Regions from separate parts of the Photobacterium swingsii genome, predicted to be linked through region 2. Evidence: predicted binding sites of a transcription regulator. Region 2 holds the regulator's gene; each other region holds the start of a gene.
The links. The regulator CRP, encoded in region 2, controls carbon source genes, mostly activating them, when cyclic AMP is high. The targets are predictions, from matches to a motif close to TGTGANNNNNNTCACA.
Positions count from the first base shown of each region.

Region 1: cdd (cytidine deaminase) is a predicted target of CRP. The motif match lies at 2,194-2,209, and genes of this name have one in related genera.
Region 3: OCU77_RS13985 (NupC/NupG family nucleoside CNT transporter) is a predicted target of CRP. The motif match lies at 2,512-2,527, and genes of this name have one in related genera.

Region 1 covers NZ_AP024852.1:1,858,893-1,864,638, reverse strand. The annotation lists gene sbcB (exodeoxyribonuclease I) at 1-66, shown strand, start outside; gene OCU77_RS08850 (hypothetical protein) at 346-885, shown strand; gene OCU77_RS08845 (CidA/LrgA family protein) at 1,051-1,389, shown strand; gene OCU77_RS08840 (CidB/LrgB family autolysis modulator) at 1,392-2,072, shown strand; gene cdd (cytidine deaminase) at 2,317-3,201, shown strand; gene OCU77_RS08830 (DMT family transporter) at 3,356-4,231, shown strand; gene OCU77_RS08825 (hypothetical protein) at 4,316-4,720, opposite strand; gene purT (formate-dependent phosphoribosylglycinamide formyltransferase) at 5,037-5,746, shown strand, end outside.
Region 2 covers NZ_AP024852.1:265,775-271,520, reverse strand. The annotation lists gene OCU77_RS01260 (aminotransferase-like domain-containing protein) at 1-203, shown strand, start outside; gene OCU77_RS01255 (hydrolase) at 215-1,246, shown strand; gene OCU77_RS01250 (YheU family protein) at 1,344-1,562, shown strand; gene OCU77_RS01245 (phosphoribulokinase) at 1,642-2,511, shown strand; gene OCU77_RS01240 (OsmC family protein) at 2,607-3,011, opposite strand; gene crp (cAMP-activated global transcriptional regulator CRP) at 3,284-3,916, shown strand; gene OCU77_RS01230 (hypothetical protein) at 4,139-4,333, shown strand; gene OCU77_RS01225 (DUF1338 domain-containing protein) at 4,410-5,204, opposite strand; gene astD (succinylglutamate-semialdehyde dehydrogenase) at 5,305-5,746, opposite strand, start outside.
Region 3 covers NZ_AP024852.1:3,082,328-3,088,073, reverse strand. The annotation lists gene glgX (glycogen debranching protein GlgX) at 1-1,407, shown strand, start outside; gene OCU77_RS13995 (hypothetical protein) at 1,439-1,666, shown strand; gene OCU77_RS13990 (TatD family hydrolase) at 1,656-2,453, shown strand; gene OCU77_RS13985 (NupC/NupG family nucleoside CNT transporter) at 2,672-3,937, shown strand; gene OCU77_RS13980 (XapX domain-containing protein) at 4,279-4,452, shown strand; gene deoC (deoxyribose-phosphate aldolase) at 4,821-5,594, shown strand; gene deoA (thymidine phosphorylase) at 5,738-5,746, shown strand, end outside.

The sequences.
Region 1 (5,746 bases), 1.6 Mb from region 2:
CAAGGTGACGAGAAGAAGATGGCTATTCTTAAAAAAGTGTACGATTACGTTATCCAGCTAGCCTAACTTCGCGGCACTCAGAAATGATAGCATAAGGCCTTAACCTCTTTAAAAGAAAGGCTTTCTTAAACACCCTGATAACCCTAGTTTTCAGGGTGTTTTTATTAAGACAGTTTCCACTCAGCAAAAGTTGAAGGAACGCTCTCAGCCAGTCACACTTAAGCTAACCAAGATACCTAAATCTGGTACTTGTTCACCATAAACAGCCATGTAAATGTCATGCAAACGCATAGTGATTTGTCCTCACTACATATTCTCCATGGCTTATAGCATTAAGTGGTAGCTATGACGACAAAAGCCCTAACACGCTGTTATCGTTTTCCCAGCGTTGATTTTGAACCCGATTTGCGAATGTTAGTTTGGCAAGATGGCTCTGAGACCATATTAACAGTGCATGAGTCACGCCTACTTGAAGCACTTTGCTATTGTGCTGGTGAAGTCATTAACCCACAGGCGTTATATGATAAAACCTTCATACAGATCGAAGCTTATGAAGAAAATAACCATACCCACTTTGATCTTAACGCACTACTTGTTTCGCTAAACCATAAACTTATCTATCAAGGTCAACCTGCGATTGCGATTGAAATCGTGGCCACTCATGGCTTTCGTGTGCCGCTCCCCAATAAAACATGCCGACTGGTACATACATTCAAAGAGTCTAAATTCACCCAGTTTACAAACGATAAAACAGACAAAAACGAGCCGTCAGAGTCAGCAGCAGAACATATTGTAAAACACAGCATACTCCATCGTATTTCCGTACTCTTACTGGCTGCTGCTGGCGTTGCTTTGTTCTTTCTTGCCGACAATATCTTGTTATAGCGCTTTTACATTGCAAACATGCAATCCGCAACCAGCCTGTATTTAAGTCAGAATGCTTAAACTTGCCTCTCTCAATATACGCGAAATAAGTGTGGCATAGGTCACACTTATTTTGTATGATGAATCCACCAAACAAAAGCACCGCCATTGGCATCACATAAAAGCATGAGTTATCTACGCTCCTTCAGCATCATTCTCGTTTGCCTTTTCTTAGGTAAAGGAATTCAGGCATTACTTGGACTCGCGATACCCGGTAGCATCCTAGGGATGCTTATTCTCTTTGGTTTACTTTCAGCGGGTCTTATACGTTCTCATTGGGTGCAATCAGGCTGCCACTTATTAATTCGTTACATGGCATTATTGTTCGTTCCTGTCGGCGTTGGCTTAATGGACCATTTCGCACTCTTGAGTGCTAATAGCCTCCCTATTTTACTCAGTACTATCGGCAGCAGCTTAGTTGTCTTTCTTGTGATTGGTATTGCAGCGCACCATAAGGAAAAATAATGATCTGGTTAATCACAACCTTAGTCGTTTTTTACATCGCTCGTCTTATTTCCAAACGACTTCAACATCCTATCGTCAACCCATTACTTATCTGTCTTATCATTATTATTCCTTTGCTCATGTGGTTAAATGTGCCTTATGAGACTTACTTTGAGCAAAACAAATGGCTAAACGCCTTACTAGAGCCTGCCGTTGTTGCTCTTGCATTCCCACTGTACGAACAACTTTCACAAATCCGCGCTAAGTGGAAAACAATTTTTACTGTTTGCTTTATTGGTAGTGTTCTTTCTATGGTCACAGGTGCAGGCATCGCATTCGCACTAGGTGCAAATGTGGAGTTAGTGGCAAGTATTTTACCTAAATCAGTAACAACACCTATAGCTATGGCCGTTGCCGAGCAAATTGGTGGCGTGCCTGCCATTGCAGCTATCATGGTGATTATTGCTGGGCTATTTGGTGCCGTGCTGGGCTACCCTCTCTTTAAGCTGGCAGGCATTCAAGCACCAATAGCAAAAGGGCTAACAATGGGGACAGTTTCACATGCGCTTGGTACAGCGAAAGCCGCTGAAGAAAACTATCAAGAAGGGGCTTTTAGCTCACTGGCTTTAGTGATCTGTGGTGTTATGACCTCAATACTCGCCCCTGTACTGTTTCCTTTAATTGCAGCCATATTCGGCTATTAATACCTAGAAGGTTAATTAGCTAGAGTAATTTCATCATTAATGGGATTGGTATGGTTATGTGCAAGTAATCGAATACAAAACTAATCTATTGAAAAATAAGGATATCAATTTACGCTCGTTGTGTGACCTCACTCTCAGTTATGTAATGGGTGAAACAAGATAAATTACAACGTGACATGGATCACACTATTATTCTATCGAGCTGTCTACAATATTTCTCCATACACAAGACGGAGAAATCCACATGCACACTAAAGTAATGGATGCTTTAGGTTCTTTACCGGCTGATCTTGCAACCGCAATCAAGCCTATGCTGGAAGATGGCAATTTCGATGCAACCATCAGTGCAGAGCAATTCGACAACTTACTCAGCCAAACTCACATGACTGACAGCGAATTGCGCGTTGCGCTGCTTCCTCTTGCAGCCACGTATTCTGTCTCTCCCCTTTCTCATTTTTGTGTAGGTGCTGTCGTTCGAGGCAACTCTGGTCGCCTATACTTCGGCGGCAACATGGAATTTGCCGGTGCAGCACTTTCACAAACCGTTCACGCAGAACAATCAGCAATTAGTCACGCTTGGGTTAAAGGCGAAACGGGTGTTAAAGATATCACCATCAATTACAGCCCTTGCGGTCATTGTCGCCAATTCATGAATGAACTTAGCACTGCTGACACAATTAAAGTTCAGCTGCCAGAGCGAGAAGAAAAGACACTGCAACAATACTTACCAGAGTCATTCGGCCCAAGCGATCTAGGTATCACTGATAGACTCTTAGCTGAAAAAAATCACGGTCTAGGCGTTGAAGAAGAAAGCGAGCTTGTTCAAGCCGCGTGTCAAGCTGCTAACCGTGCTCATGCGCCTTATACCAAGAACTTCAGTGGCGTTGCTTTAAAAGCTGATGACGGTCGTATTTTTGTTGGCATGTACGCTGAGAATGCGGCATTCAACCCAAGTCTTCCACCGTTGCAAGTTGCACTAATCAACATGAATATGGCGGGCTACGAATTAAACCGCATTGCTGAAGCCGCACTTGTTGAACAAAGTAGTAGTATTAGCCACCTTGCTGATACACAAAATACACTAGAAGCACTCAACCCAGATATTCCATTAACTTATAGCGCACTGTAAGTTATACGGTATCTGTTAAAGACAGTTTTAGTTACAGCAGAAAAGCGATGTCCCTTATTGGCATCGCTTTTTTCATTTGTGCTTGGTGATATAAGTTCACAGGCGTATGATTCTGCAAATTATTCACACTATTCATCAGACAGTGCCCTTACTCATGTCTCAACATCATAATCCAATCCAAGGTGCGAGCTGGATGCTCACCGCAGGCTTAGCGTTTGCCATTGTAAATAGCCTAGCTCAAGTACTGAGCGTGAAACTTCACCTGCCTTCGACTACCGTTGCATTTATTCAATACTTTATTGCCTTAATTGCAATGTTACCTTGGCTTAAATCATTAGGGCTACGCCAAGCACTGCGCACCCAACATTTCGGTTTACACTGTTTTCGGGTATTTCTTTCCGTTATCGGTATTCAACTATGGCTATGGGCGTTAGCTTATCCTGTTCCTATTTGGCAGGGTATCGCTCTGCTAATGACCTCACCATTATTCGCCACCATAGGCTCAGGCCTTTTCTTACGTGAACGCGTAGGCGCCGCCCGCTGGTTCGCGACGGTCGCTGGCTTTGTCGGCGCAATGATCATTCTTGAGCCTTGGAGTGATGATTTTAGCTGGGCCACACTACTGCCAGTTGGGGCTGCGTTCTTCTGGGCAAGTTATTCGCTTATGGTAAAAAAAATGTCAGCGCACGATTCTCCAACCACTATGGTTGTCTACCTACTGCTGCTGATAACACCTTTCAATATTTTGCTAGCCGTGCCTGACTTTACAATGCCAAGCTCGCTAGAAACCTGGGGACTCTTAGTCGGGGCTGGTCTGTTAACCGGATTAGCGCAATGGGCCATCGCGAAAGCCTATGCCGTTGCTGACGCGTCGTTTGTGCAACCTTTTGATCACGCAAAATTGCCGCTAAATGTTCTTGCTGGCTGGATTGTATTTGGTTGGGCACCACCAGGGCGATTATGGCTAGGCGCTGCGATCATTATTGCTTCCGTTGCCTTCATTACCCATTGGGAAAGTCGTAAGAAATAACGATATTTATTTTTTAGAATATACAAAAACGCCACCTTCAATGAAGGTGGCGTTTTGCTTTCAATTCAATGCTAACTCATCAAATCAGAAACGAATACGAAAGCCCAATGCAGCTTCAAGATCCAAATCTACTTCTTCAACCACATACAAAGATGGACCTAACTCACCATAAAGCTCGAAACTATTGATCGGCAGTTCAAACCCTACGCCAGAACGCACACCTACTTTCTTATTGTGGTGATCAACGTACTGAGCACCAACGAAAGTGTATAAGCTATCAAGTTTGCGGTTATCCGTTAATGAACCTAGGTTAAATGTTTTATCAAATGCGACACCAAACTTTTCAACACCCAATGAAAGACGTAAATCGTCATGTTTATATTGAATGCCAGACATCGGGCTACCCAAAAACACACCGATACCTTTTGATGCGTGTGCCGAGAAAGGAACGGCTGCAATCAATGCTAAACCCACTAACAACTTTTTCATTGGTTATTTACCTATTTATGACGCTCAAAACAAAACAGGAGCACTGAGCTTCCCTGCTGAATACCTATACTCTAGCGGTTCGTACCTTGTTTAACGAGCTTAGCACCTAAACTCTGACAATCATTTTACAAAAGCAAAGGAACGTTTTCTGATAAACCAATATGCACAGTAATAAATCAGTAAGTAGCTCTTACTTATCCTGTCGTCTGATTAACTCTTAGCCAAGCACTCGCAAACAACCGCGCAATCGTTTGCGCGAAAGCTAAAATCAGGTATGATCGCACGCAGTTTACATACTCATTCGTAAGGATTATCAATGTTAGGTTCAGCTACCCGCCCTGATGCAACACGTGTTCTTCTTCTTGGTTCTGGTGAGTTAGGTAAAGAAGTTGCCATTGAGTGCCAACGTTTAGGTTTAGAGATCATTGCAGTAGATCGCTATGCAGATGCACCAGCTATGCATGTGGCGCACCGCAGTCACGTCATTGATATGTTAGATAGCGAAGCATTAAAACGTATTATTACGTTAGAAAAGCCGCATTACGTTGTACCTGAAATTGAAGCAATCGCGACGGATACATTGGTTGAGCTTGAAGCGGAAGGCGTAAATGTTGTACCTACAGCAAATGCAACAAAACTCACCATGAACCGTGAGGGGATTCGTCGATTAGCCGCGGAAACATTAGCGATTCCAACCTCACCTTACGAGTTTTCAGAACAATATGATGATTTCGTTGCCTCAGTAGAGCGCATTGGTACACCTTGTGTGGTTAAACCTATTATGAGCTCATCAGGTAAAGGTCAGAGCGTGATTAAAACACCAGCCGATATCGAATCAGCTTGGAAGTATGCGCAAGAAGGCGGTCGTGCCGGTGCTGGTCGCGTTATCGTCGAGGGTTTTGTTGAATTTGACTACGAAATCACTCTACTAACGGTTCGTGCGGCTGATGGCGTGCATTTCTGTGCCCCAATCGGCCATCGTCAAGAAGATGGTGACTACCGCGAGTCATGGCAGCCACAGCAAAT
Region 2 (5,746 bases):
GATTGAGTGATTTTGTCTCGGCAGCTGAACAGGCCAAGGTCACGGTTAAATCGGCGGAGCTCTTTACGCCCCCGGGATGCACCACACCGCCCGCAGTACGATTAGCGATCAGTGCACCAGTGAACCATCAGCAACTTGAGCAAGGGCTGCAGATCCTCTGTGAGTTGCTGCGCACAGACCCTGTTTCTGACTTTCCACTATAAAGGACGCTACGATGACGGCTGCATTTACTCCCGCTGCGGGATTAGGTAATCCACACCTACAAACATTATTGCCACGCTTTATTCGTCGCAAACCGCTATTCACACCACACACTCAGCGGCTGGAAACCCCAGACGGTGATTTTCTCGATATCGCATGGACAGATGTGCCAAGTAACCATCAAGAAGTGAATAAAACCCACTGCCACTCACCACGGCAGCCGATTATGATCCTGTTTCATGGATTAGAAGGCAGCTTCAATAGCCCCTATGCCAACGGCTTATTGCACGCCGCAATGCAGCAAGGTTGGTTGGGCGTCATGATGCACTTTCGTGGCTGTAGTGGTGAGATGAATCGCCAAGCCCGAAGTTATCATTCAGGTGAAACCAGCGATGCACGCTTTTTCATTCAATGGATTAGACAACAATTTCCTGACTCTCCCTTGTTTGCGGTTGGCGTGTCACTGGGTGGCAACATGCTGGTTAACTACCTTGCCGAACATGGTGACGACAGCGAGCTCTGCGCAGCACAGGTCATTTCGCCCCCATTAGATTTGGGCGCCTGCGCTGAGCGTATTGAGCAAGGTTTCTCTAAAGTCTATAAACAATACCTGCTCAGCTCGATGAAAAAGAACATCAGCAAGAAGATGAACCTGTTGCCCGATGCGCTACCTTTAGATCAATCTGGTATCAATGCGATTAGCACCCTGCGCCAGTTTGATGATCTGGTAACTGCACCGCTGCACGGCTATCAAGACGCCAGTGACTATTACCAGCGTTGCAGTGGCTTACAGCGTTTGCATCAGGTCACTGTACCCCTGCGTATCATTCATGCCAAAGATGACCCTTTCATGACCCATGATGTTATCCCTTCACAGCCGCTCCCAGCCCACATTGACTATCACCTGAGTCCTAATGGCGGCCATGTGGGCTTTTTAACGGGATCATGGCACAAGCCCACCTTCTGGCTTGAAACAACCGTGCCCGCTTGGTTTGCGCCTTTTGCTGCGGTAAACACTCAACCTAGCCACAGCACGTCAGAGTAAAGCCTGATCCATCACGCTTTGCTTGCCTTGAACCGCCTTAACCACTGATAATAATGTTATCAGTGGTTACCTCCTCCTAAAGCAGTAAGTGGTTGTTATGATTATTCCTTGGCAAGACATCGCCCCAGATACCCTCGATAACCTGATCGAACACTTTGTTCTACGTGAAGGCACCGATTACGGTGAGCACGAAAAAACCTTAGAACAAAAAGTTCAACATGTTCGCCAACAGCTTGCCCAAGGCGAAGCCGTAGTGATGTTTTCTGAATTACATGAATCAGTCGATATTAAGCTTCGTCGAGATCTCAATTTCTAATACTCGACATCGCTTACACTTGATCTAATCGCAACATCCTGTTAATAACTCATCGTTAATCTTAACGACAGGGTTTGTCATGTCTGCAAAACACCCCATCATTGCAGTAACAGGTTCATCCGGTGCGGGCACCTCGACCACTTCAGAAGCCTTCCGCAAAATGTTCAATATGATGAGCATCAATGCGGCTTGGCTGGAAGGCGATAGCTTCCACCGCTTTACACGCCCCGAAATGGACGTCGAAATACGTAAAGCCAAAGAACAGGGCCGCCATATCAGCTATTTTGGCCCCCAAGCGAACGATTTCCCGCAACTCGAACAGTTTTTCCATCAGTACGGTGAAGACAGTACCGGCAAATTCCGCCGCTACCTGCACACCTTTGATGAAGCCGTGCCTTATAACCAAATGCCAGGCTCTTTCACCCCATGGCAAGAGCTACCTGAAAATACCGATCTCTTATTTTATGAAGGCTTACATGGCGGGGTCGTCGACGGTGAAACCAATGTTGCGCAGCATGTTGATCTCTTGATTGGCATGGTACCAATCGTCAACTTAGAGTGGATTCAAAAAATTGTTCGTGACACCCGTGACCGCGGTCATTCTCGTGAAGCTGTAATGGAATCTATTGTGCGCTCGATGGATGATTACCTCAATTACATCACGCCGCAGTTTTCACGGACTCATATTAACTTCCAGCGTGTTCCCACCGTGGATACCTCGAACCCACTTAGCGCCAAAGGGATCCCGAGTTTAGATGAAAGCTTTGTGGTGATCCGTTTTCGTGGGATCAAGAATGTCGACTTCCCGTACTTATTGTCGATGATCCAAGGCTCATTCATGTCACGCCACAATACCTTGGTGGTACCGGGCGGCAAAATGAGCTTTGCGATGGAGCTAATAATGCGTCCTCTGATCCAGCAGCTGATTGAAACAGGGAAAATCGGCTAGTCGCGGTTTAATTGCCGTGTGAAACAAATAACAGCAAAACGGAGACCTCAAGTCTCCGTTTTTATCATGCTGCTACAGTTTACCTAGCAATAGATTTATGCGGCGATCACTTCGTATGAATGCGTCAATTCAACCCCTTCACCCAGCATCAAACAAACCGAACAATATTTCTCGAGCGAATTAGCGACGGTTGTTGCCACCAAGGCTTCATCAAGATCATGTCCCGTCACCACAAAATGCAAATTTGCCGAGGTAAAAATACGTGGGGCTGTCTCGCGGCGCACCGAGGAAATTTGTGCTTCGCAGCCCGTGATACGTTGATCTGCAGATTGTAAACCATCAACAACATCGACCGAACTACAACCACCAGCCGCCATCAAAACCAACTCCATTGGACTGGGTGCTTTTTCGCCACCATTGCCGTCCATCACCACACTATGACCCGAATTTGACTGGGCAAGAAAAGTCATTCCTTCTACCCATTTCACACGTGATTGCATTGCTTTCTCCTTAGTGTTTTGGCGTCAATTCTGCATAATCTAACAACCGTGTGATCATGTGCACACTTATGAGTACAAAATGACGATTTCAGATAGATCAATATCAAGAAATGCCCACCGAAAAAAGTTAAACTCTCAATTAATTATTCAAGTGAGCTTGCAGCCCAGCGGCTGACTTAATATCCTAACCAGCGAGCAATTCTATTGTTAAGCCCAGACTGAAATTATAGGGATGTCGTTGTTGGGCAACAAACGCAGAGGAAGTTAGTAATATGGTTCCAGGTAAACCTCAAACAGATCCAACACTAGAGTGGTTTCTTTCACATTGCCACATTCACAAGTACCCATCAAAAAGCACTTTGATTCATGCGGGTGAGAAAGCGGAAACTCTCTACTATATTGTAAAAGGTTCTGTTGCTGTTCTTATCAAGGATGAAGAAGGCAAAGAGATGATTCTTTCTTACCTAAACCAAGGTGACTTCATCGGTGAACTTGGCCTTTTCGAAGAAGGTCAAGAACGTACAGCTTGGGTTCGTGCGAAGACACCTTGTGAAGTTGCTGAGATTTCATTTAAGAAATTCCGTCAGCTAATCCAAGTTAATCCAGACATCTTGATGCGCTTGTCTGCACAGATGGCAACTCGCCTTCAAGTAACAAGCCAAAAAGTGGGCGACCTTGCGTTCTTAGACGTAACGGGTCGTATTGCACAGACGCTACTTAACCTAGCGAAACAACCTGATGCAATGACGCACCCAGACGGTATGCAAATCAAGATCACCCGTCAAGAAATCGGTCAAATCGTAGGTTGTTCACGTGAAACCGTTGGTCGTATCTTGAAGATGCTTGAAGAACAGAACCTGATTTCTGCACACGGTAAAACTATCGTGGTATACGGTACTCGTTAATCTGTTGATTTATCGATTATCACTAGAAAAAAGCCGCTTTTGCGGCTTTTTTTATATCGGAAAAACACCATACCTATGGCGTATATCTAAATCCAAATTTGCTAACCTTGTCACTGATTCTTCACTTGCTAACTACGCCACCTTTGCTACATTGTGCATAACAGACGTCGATGGACGACGTCACCTCTTCCCCGACAAAATCGGCATCATGGAGTTCGTGATATGGATATCGAACGTTTTTCTCCGTACAACACTAACACCCCACCACCGAGCGTGATTGCCCCACTACCCACAACTGTTGAGATGACAGGGTTCAGTGGCCAACGTCACTTTCTCGAACAACATATCTCATTAGCGAATACGCCGCAGCGCCAAGAAGGCTCGCAGTGGTCACCGCCTTTAGAAAGCCTGTATTAAGCCACAGATAGAACAAAGGCCATGCTATCAACATGACCTCTGCGTGAAACGCTGGGATTGGCCGGAACATTGCACTCTAGCTGTCGGTACTTTCAAAGATCTTATCCGCCGACGCAGCGACAAATCCGGTATAAAGCTCACCATCGGCTTGCGGGTAGCGCTTGGCAAATTCATAAAAACCACCAGGGATCGTTTTTACCCCATCTAAAAAAGCGACAGGGACTTTATCTGCCATGGTAGAAGACTGCTCTAACATCTCTTCAGGACTGCCTTTCACTTCTCCACCCGATACATTGATGGCAAAGCCATTATGTGCCAATAAGTGATTCACCTCGGCCACTTCAGTAAATTGTTCTAGTTGGTTAATGCTAACCGTAAAGTGATTCGCGCCAAAGCCATGCGCCGCTAACCACCCTGCATATTCACTCTCTGCGGCTAACATCTCATACGTTTCAAAATCAATGTCCCACAAACGGCCGCCATACAAGAAGGCAGGATCTTTCACCGCTTGCTCTGGCACTTGATCAATCAAACTACGTACCGATTGCTGCAATAATGAGGAACACTGACCCACCAATAGCTCACTAATAAACACTTTTGGCGCCGCAGGGTTTGGGTGTTCAAAATGCTCAGCGTAGAGTTTTTTAGACTCAAAATGGTAAGTGCCACAAGGTTTGTAACCAATCGCAATAAAGGGTGCGGCTAGCACATCCAGTCCGACTTTCGGTAAGTTAAATGTGCGCAACGCAATATGGTCATTCAGTAGCGGCTCATCTTCGGTCAGTAATGTATGTACTTGATCCGCTGATGGGCACAGGCGTTGAATATAGTCTTGCCATAAGTTGTTAAACAGTTGCTCTACTCTTTCCATGTTGAGATGCTCCCCGCTGGTGATGGATGTAGAAGTGCCCTGATTCGACCTAATCAGTATGGCACTTCTTTTTTAGTTTGATGATGTCTGCTCAACTTGCTTACAAAGTAATACCTGGCGATAGCTGTGCAGGTAGCTCAGCTTGTTCACCCTCCATCGATGCCATAGGGTACGCACAGTAGTCAGCGGCATAGTAAGCACTCGGACGTAAGTTACCTGATGCGCCAGGACCACCAAATGGAGCATCCCCACTCGCACCAGTCAGCTGACGGTTACGGTTCACTATGCCTGCACGGATATGGTCAATAAAATATTGCCACTCACTATCATCGGTGGAGATCAAACCAGCCGATAAGCCGTAGCGGGTATTATTTGCCAAGGTAACGGCTTGGGCTAAATCCTCGTAACGTACGACTTGCAATAATGGACCAAAGTATTCTTCATCAGGCAAGTCAGCAATGGCACTCACTTCAATGATGGCCGGTGAGACAATCGCCCCTTGACCACGTTTCGCTTCAAGCAGAACCTCTCCCCCAAGGCGC
Region 3 (5,746 bases), 1.0 Mb from region 2:
GGTTATAGCCCGATTAACTTTTTCGCCGTGCATGCGGGTTACAGTATTGAGCAAGATCCGTTAGCCGCTATCAATGAATTTAAGCTGTTGGTCCGTGAGCTGCATAAAGCGGGGATTGAAGTGATTTTGGATGTGGTGTTCAACCACACCGCGGAAGGCGATGAGAATGGCCCTACCTTTTGTTTCAAAGGGCTACAGAATCGCACTTATTATCTGACCGATAAAGAAACGGGCAAATACGCCAATTACAGTGGCTGTGGAAACACCTGTAATGCGAACCACAGTGTTTTGCGCCGAATGATCATCGATGCACTCCACTTTTGGGTCACCGAAATGAAAGTGGATGGTTTTCGCTTTGATTTGGCGTCGGTATTAGCCCGAGACGGTGATGGTATCCCGATGCGTCAACCACCGTTACTTTGGTCTATCGATTCCGATCCTATTTTAAGCAGTACTAAAATTATCGCCGAAGCCTGGGATGCGGCAGGTTTGTATCAAGTCGGTTCTTTCATTGGTGATCGTTGGAATGAGTGGAACGGTAAGTACCGTGATGATGTTCGTACTTTTTGGCGAGGCGATGCCAATTGTATTAGCCGCTTTGCATCACGTATTTTAGGCTCGCCCGATATTTATGGTCGCCAGCATCATTCTCCTCACCGCTCGGTGAACTTTATATGTGCTCATGACGGCTTTACCCTTAATGATTTAGTGAGCTACAACGAAAAACATAATTGGGCCAATGGGGAGGAGAACCGTGATGGTGATAACCATAATATTTCCTGCAATTATGGCGTTGAAGGGCCAACTGACATTGTCGAAATAGAAAGTCTGCGTCACCGCCAATGTAAAAATATGATGGCTACCCTGTTTTTGTCGTTAGGGACACCCATGATCAATATGGGCGATGAAGTACGACGTACCCAGCAAGGCAACAATAATGCGTATTGCCAAAATAACGAACTCAGTTGGTTTGATTGGACGCTGGTGGACAAGTATCCAGATTTACATCGCTTTGTGGCCTTATTGAGTAAGCTACGTAGCGCTGAACCAACGCTTGAATGGAATATGCACCGTTCACTGAACTCGGTACTCGATTCGGTTGAAATATGCTGGCACGGTGTTGAGCCGAATCAACCTGACTGGGGCGAGCGCTCTCACTCCTTGGCCTTAACGGTTATTCATCCTCTAACTAACGATGAGCTCTATGTGGTGTGCAATGCGTACTGGGATCCACTGGAATTTACCATTCCCGATTGTGATCAAAGTGATTGGCATTTGGTGATAGATACGTCAGCAGAAAGCCCGCATGATATTTATGCTATTGATGATGCACCACGTTATCCTCACAATAGTATCTTGGTGAAAGGGCGAAGCATGGTGGTGATGGTCGCTAAAACGCCTGATTAGCCGTAGTTGGGTCAAGTGATTAGGAAAGAGTATGTTACAGCAAATTAAGCAGGGGATAGGGCGTGTTATCGCAGGCTACGGCGCATGGTGTCAGCACATGGGGCTAACAGCGGAGAACCGCCGTAGCTGCGCGCCTGTGCGGTATGATCTCCATGATCCTCGCCATCCTAGTTATAGTCAGTGTGGTAAGCGTGATGGTATCGGTGATGGTTGTAAACAATCATCACCGAGCGTTAAAGGAAACCAGCATGCTGATTGATAGCCATTGCCATTTTGACTTTGCGCCCTTTGCACAAGATCCTGCCCATTACCTTGCTATGGCGCAGCAGCACGGTGTTGAGAAACTCGTCGTGCCTGCCATAGGGCAGCGAAACTGGCCATTAGTCATGGAGCTTGCTGCGCAGTTTCCTACTATTTACTTTGCCCTTGGTTTACATCCTTTCTTTAGTGCTGAACACAGTGAAGACGCAGTGGCACAGCTAGATCATCTGTTAGCTCAACAGCAAGCAAACTGTCAGTGCGTGGCGATTGGAGAGTGCGGGTTAGATTTTGCCGTTGCCGATAAAGGCAGCGAGCCTCAAGCGCAGCGTCAGCAACAACAAGCTTGGTTAGCAGAGCAGTTAGAGCTCGCCAACCGTTATCAGCTCCCCGTGATACTGCATTGCCGCAATGCCTTCCCTGAACTGCTGAAACTATTGAGACAAAATCCACCCAAACGGGGTGGTGTGTATCATGCTTTTAGTGGCAGCTATCAGCAAGCAACCCAGCTAGTTGATCTAGGTATCAAAATTGGGGTTGGTGGGACGATTACTTATAGTCGTGCGCATAAAACTCGCACTACAATGACTAAGTTGCCATTGGCAGCCTTAATGCTAGAAACTGATTCACCCGATATGCCCGTTGCCGGTTTTCAAGGACAGCCTAATCGTCCTGATCGCTTACGCAATGTATTGCAAAGCCTTGCGACTCTCAGAACGGAATCTGAACGCGAAATAGCAAGGGTTACGAGCTTAACTACTGCTGAACTTTTCGCCATTCCTTTGTGAGATCGATCTCAAAAGACAAACGTTTGCGTTAACCGATTGCGTTAATCGCTTGCTTTGATGTGATCCTTGTCACGCTTAGCGTTAAACTTTCACATCCTTTCCTTGGAAAGTGTGAACTTGGCATTACTTTATCAGCCCTAGCATCAGTATAATGCGCCCAACTCATTTATGAGCCTAATTGTCGAGACGCCAAATTTAACTAAAGGATGCCATAAACCATGAGCCTGTTTATGAGCCTGGTTGGGATGGCGGTATTGCTAGCAATCGCAGTGCTGTTATCGGACAACCGCAAAGCTATTAATCTACGTACTGTTGGTGGCGCTTTTGCCATCCAATTCTGTTTAGGTGCATTCGTTCTGTATGTACCAGTTGGTCGTGATGTGCTTTACGGCATGTCACAAGCTGTAGCAAATGTAATTGGCTACGGTAATGACGGTATTAACTTCCTATTCGGTGGTTTAACGTCAGATAAAATGTTTGAAGTGTTCGGTGGCGGCGGTTTCGTATTCGCATTGCGTGTACTACCAGTTATCGTATTCTTCTCTGCATTGATCAGCGTACTTTACTACCTAGGTGTGATGCAGGTTGTTATCAACGCACTAGGCGGTGGTCTACAGAAAGCACTGGGTACATCTCGTGCGGAATCTATGTCTGCAACAGCGAACATCTTCGTAGGTCAAACGGAAGCACCATTGGTGATTCGTCCGTTCGTACCTAAAATGACTCAATCTGAGCTGTTTGCAGTAATGTGTGGTGGTCTAGCATCTGTAGCGGGTGGTGTACTAGCAGGTTACGCATCAATGGGTGTACCTCTAGAATACCTAATCGCAGCATCTTTCATGGCTGCACCAGGTGGTCTACTGTTTGCTAAAATCATCAAGCCTGAAACTGAAGAGCCAATTGAGCAATTAGCTGGCGACGAAGCACATGGCGATGACAAACCAGCTAACGTGATTGACGCAGCAGCGGCAGGCGCATCTTCTGGTATGCAACTAGCACTTAACGTAGGTGCAATGCTACTAGCATTCATCGGTTTGATTGCACTAATCAACGGTATGCTAGGTGGTATCGGTGGTTGGTTCGGTATGCCTGAACTAACACTAGAGCTAATCCTTGGTTACATCTTCTCTCCACTTGCATTCCTAATCGGTGTGCCATGGGAAGAAGCAACCATCGCAGGTTCTTTCATCGGTCAGAAACTGGTAGTGAACGAATTCGTTGCTTACCTAAACTTTGCCCCTTACCTAGGTGAAGCGGCTGAAGTTGTTCTTTCTGAGAAGACCAAAGCAATCATCTCATTCGCACTTTGTGGTTTTGCTAACCTTTCTTCTGTAGCAATCCTACTAGGTGGCCTTGGTGGTCTAGCACCAAGCCGTCGTCATGACATCGCACGTTTCGGTATGAAAGCCGTTGCTGCAGGTACATTATCTAACCTAATGTCTGCAACAATTGCTGGTCTATTCGTGACTATCAACGCAATGTAATACGACACCTCGTCGAATTGAAAAACGCCACGGCTTTGCTGTGGCGTTTTTGTATCTGCTAATTACCCTAGATGCTGAATCATAACGAAGTGAAGTTTTATGCTTTCGTTGTTTGTTCACAGCGACCTCCAATGCACTTATGCATGAATAATCTGATGGTTTTTATTCTTTCAACAAAATAGGTAAAAACCTAGGTCGAGCTTAAAATTAAAGCCATAAAATCGATTGCGCTCCCTTTTATGGCCATTCACTTTGCTAACATTAGTTGCATGAACAAGGTCGGATAGAGCGAGATAAGGTCTACACTCATAGTTGAATTTCACAGCACAAAGAGAGCTGTTATGGGTGAAGTATTATTATCTATCTTTGCTGGTTTCATTGTCGGTATGTTGTTTTCGGCGATCAAGCTGCCCATTCCTGCACCACCTGTGTTATCTGGGGTGATGGGGATTGTCGGTGTTTACTTAGGTGGGATTTCGTATCAATGGATTGTTGAGCGATTTTTCACTGGATAAATCGAAGAGTGTTTATTTCAAGTTATTGAAAGTAATGAGCTTAGTTTGAATTTTGTAGGTAAACATATTGTCTACACCTGGAAACACGACTTTGATGGTGGCATGAATCTTACCTTGGTATGATGGGGTTATCATCCAAATGCGATGAGTGCTTTAACAGCATTCCCTAACGTGATGGGAGATGTCACGTTTCTGCTGTGAATGGCAAAAGCAAGGTGTACCCTCCACCTTGCGCGGTGAAAAAGGATGTCGATTGAGTGCAATAATGAGATTGCCTCGATTCTTCAAGGAGCAAGTCCGCTCAGTGAGCAGTTCACGCTGTGTGAGCTGTTTGACTTAGTAATGATAATTGGACTCTGGAGATAGTCATGAGCGAATTAAAAACTGCTGCACTACGCGCACTAAAATTAATGGATCTTACCACTCTTAACGATGACGACACTGATGCAAAAGTGATCGAGCTTTGTAAGAACGCTAAGACAGCCGTAGGCAATACTGCAGCAGTATGTATCTACCCACGCTTTATCCCAGTTGCTAAAAAGCAACTACGTGAGCAAGGTACACCAGATGTACGTATCGCAACTGTTACTAACTTCCCACACGGTAACGACGACATTGAAATCGCAGTAGCTGAAACAAAAGCAGCTGTTGCATACGGTGCAGACGAAGTGGATGTAGTATTCCCATACCGTGCACTGATCGCAGGCAACGAAGAAGTTGGCTTCGAGCTAGTTAAACAATGTAAAGCAGCATGTGGCGATATCCTACTGAAAGTAATTATCGAAACAGGTGAACTGAAAGAAGAAGCGCTAATCATCAAAGCGTCTGAAATTTCTATCAAAGCCGGTGCTGATTTCATCAAAACATCAACAGGTAAAGTGCCTGTAAACGCAACGCCAGAATCAGCAGAAATCATGCTGACTGTGATCAAAAACATGGGCGTAGCAAAAACTGTTGGCTTCAAGCCTGCAGGTGGTGTGCGTACAGCGGAAGACGCACAAACATACCTAGCAATGGCAGATCGCCTTCTAGGTGCTGAGTGGGCTGACAACATGCATTACCGCTTTGGTGCATCAAGCCTACTAGCAAATCTGCTTCACACGTTAGGTGAAGGCGAAAAAGCTGCTGAAGGCGGCTACTAAGCCTGAACAATAAGGTGGCGCAAGCCGCCACCTTAATTCCCCATACTTTGCCAAGGCTAGATGCTTATTCGTAAGCGTCCGACCTCTTACACTCAAAATACAGCAAAGTATGTACCCTACACCCAAGCTAACAGGGGCAGATAATGTACTTA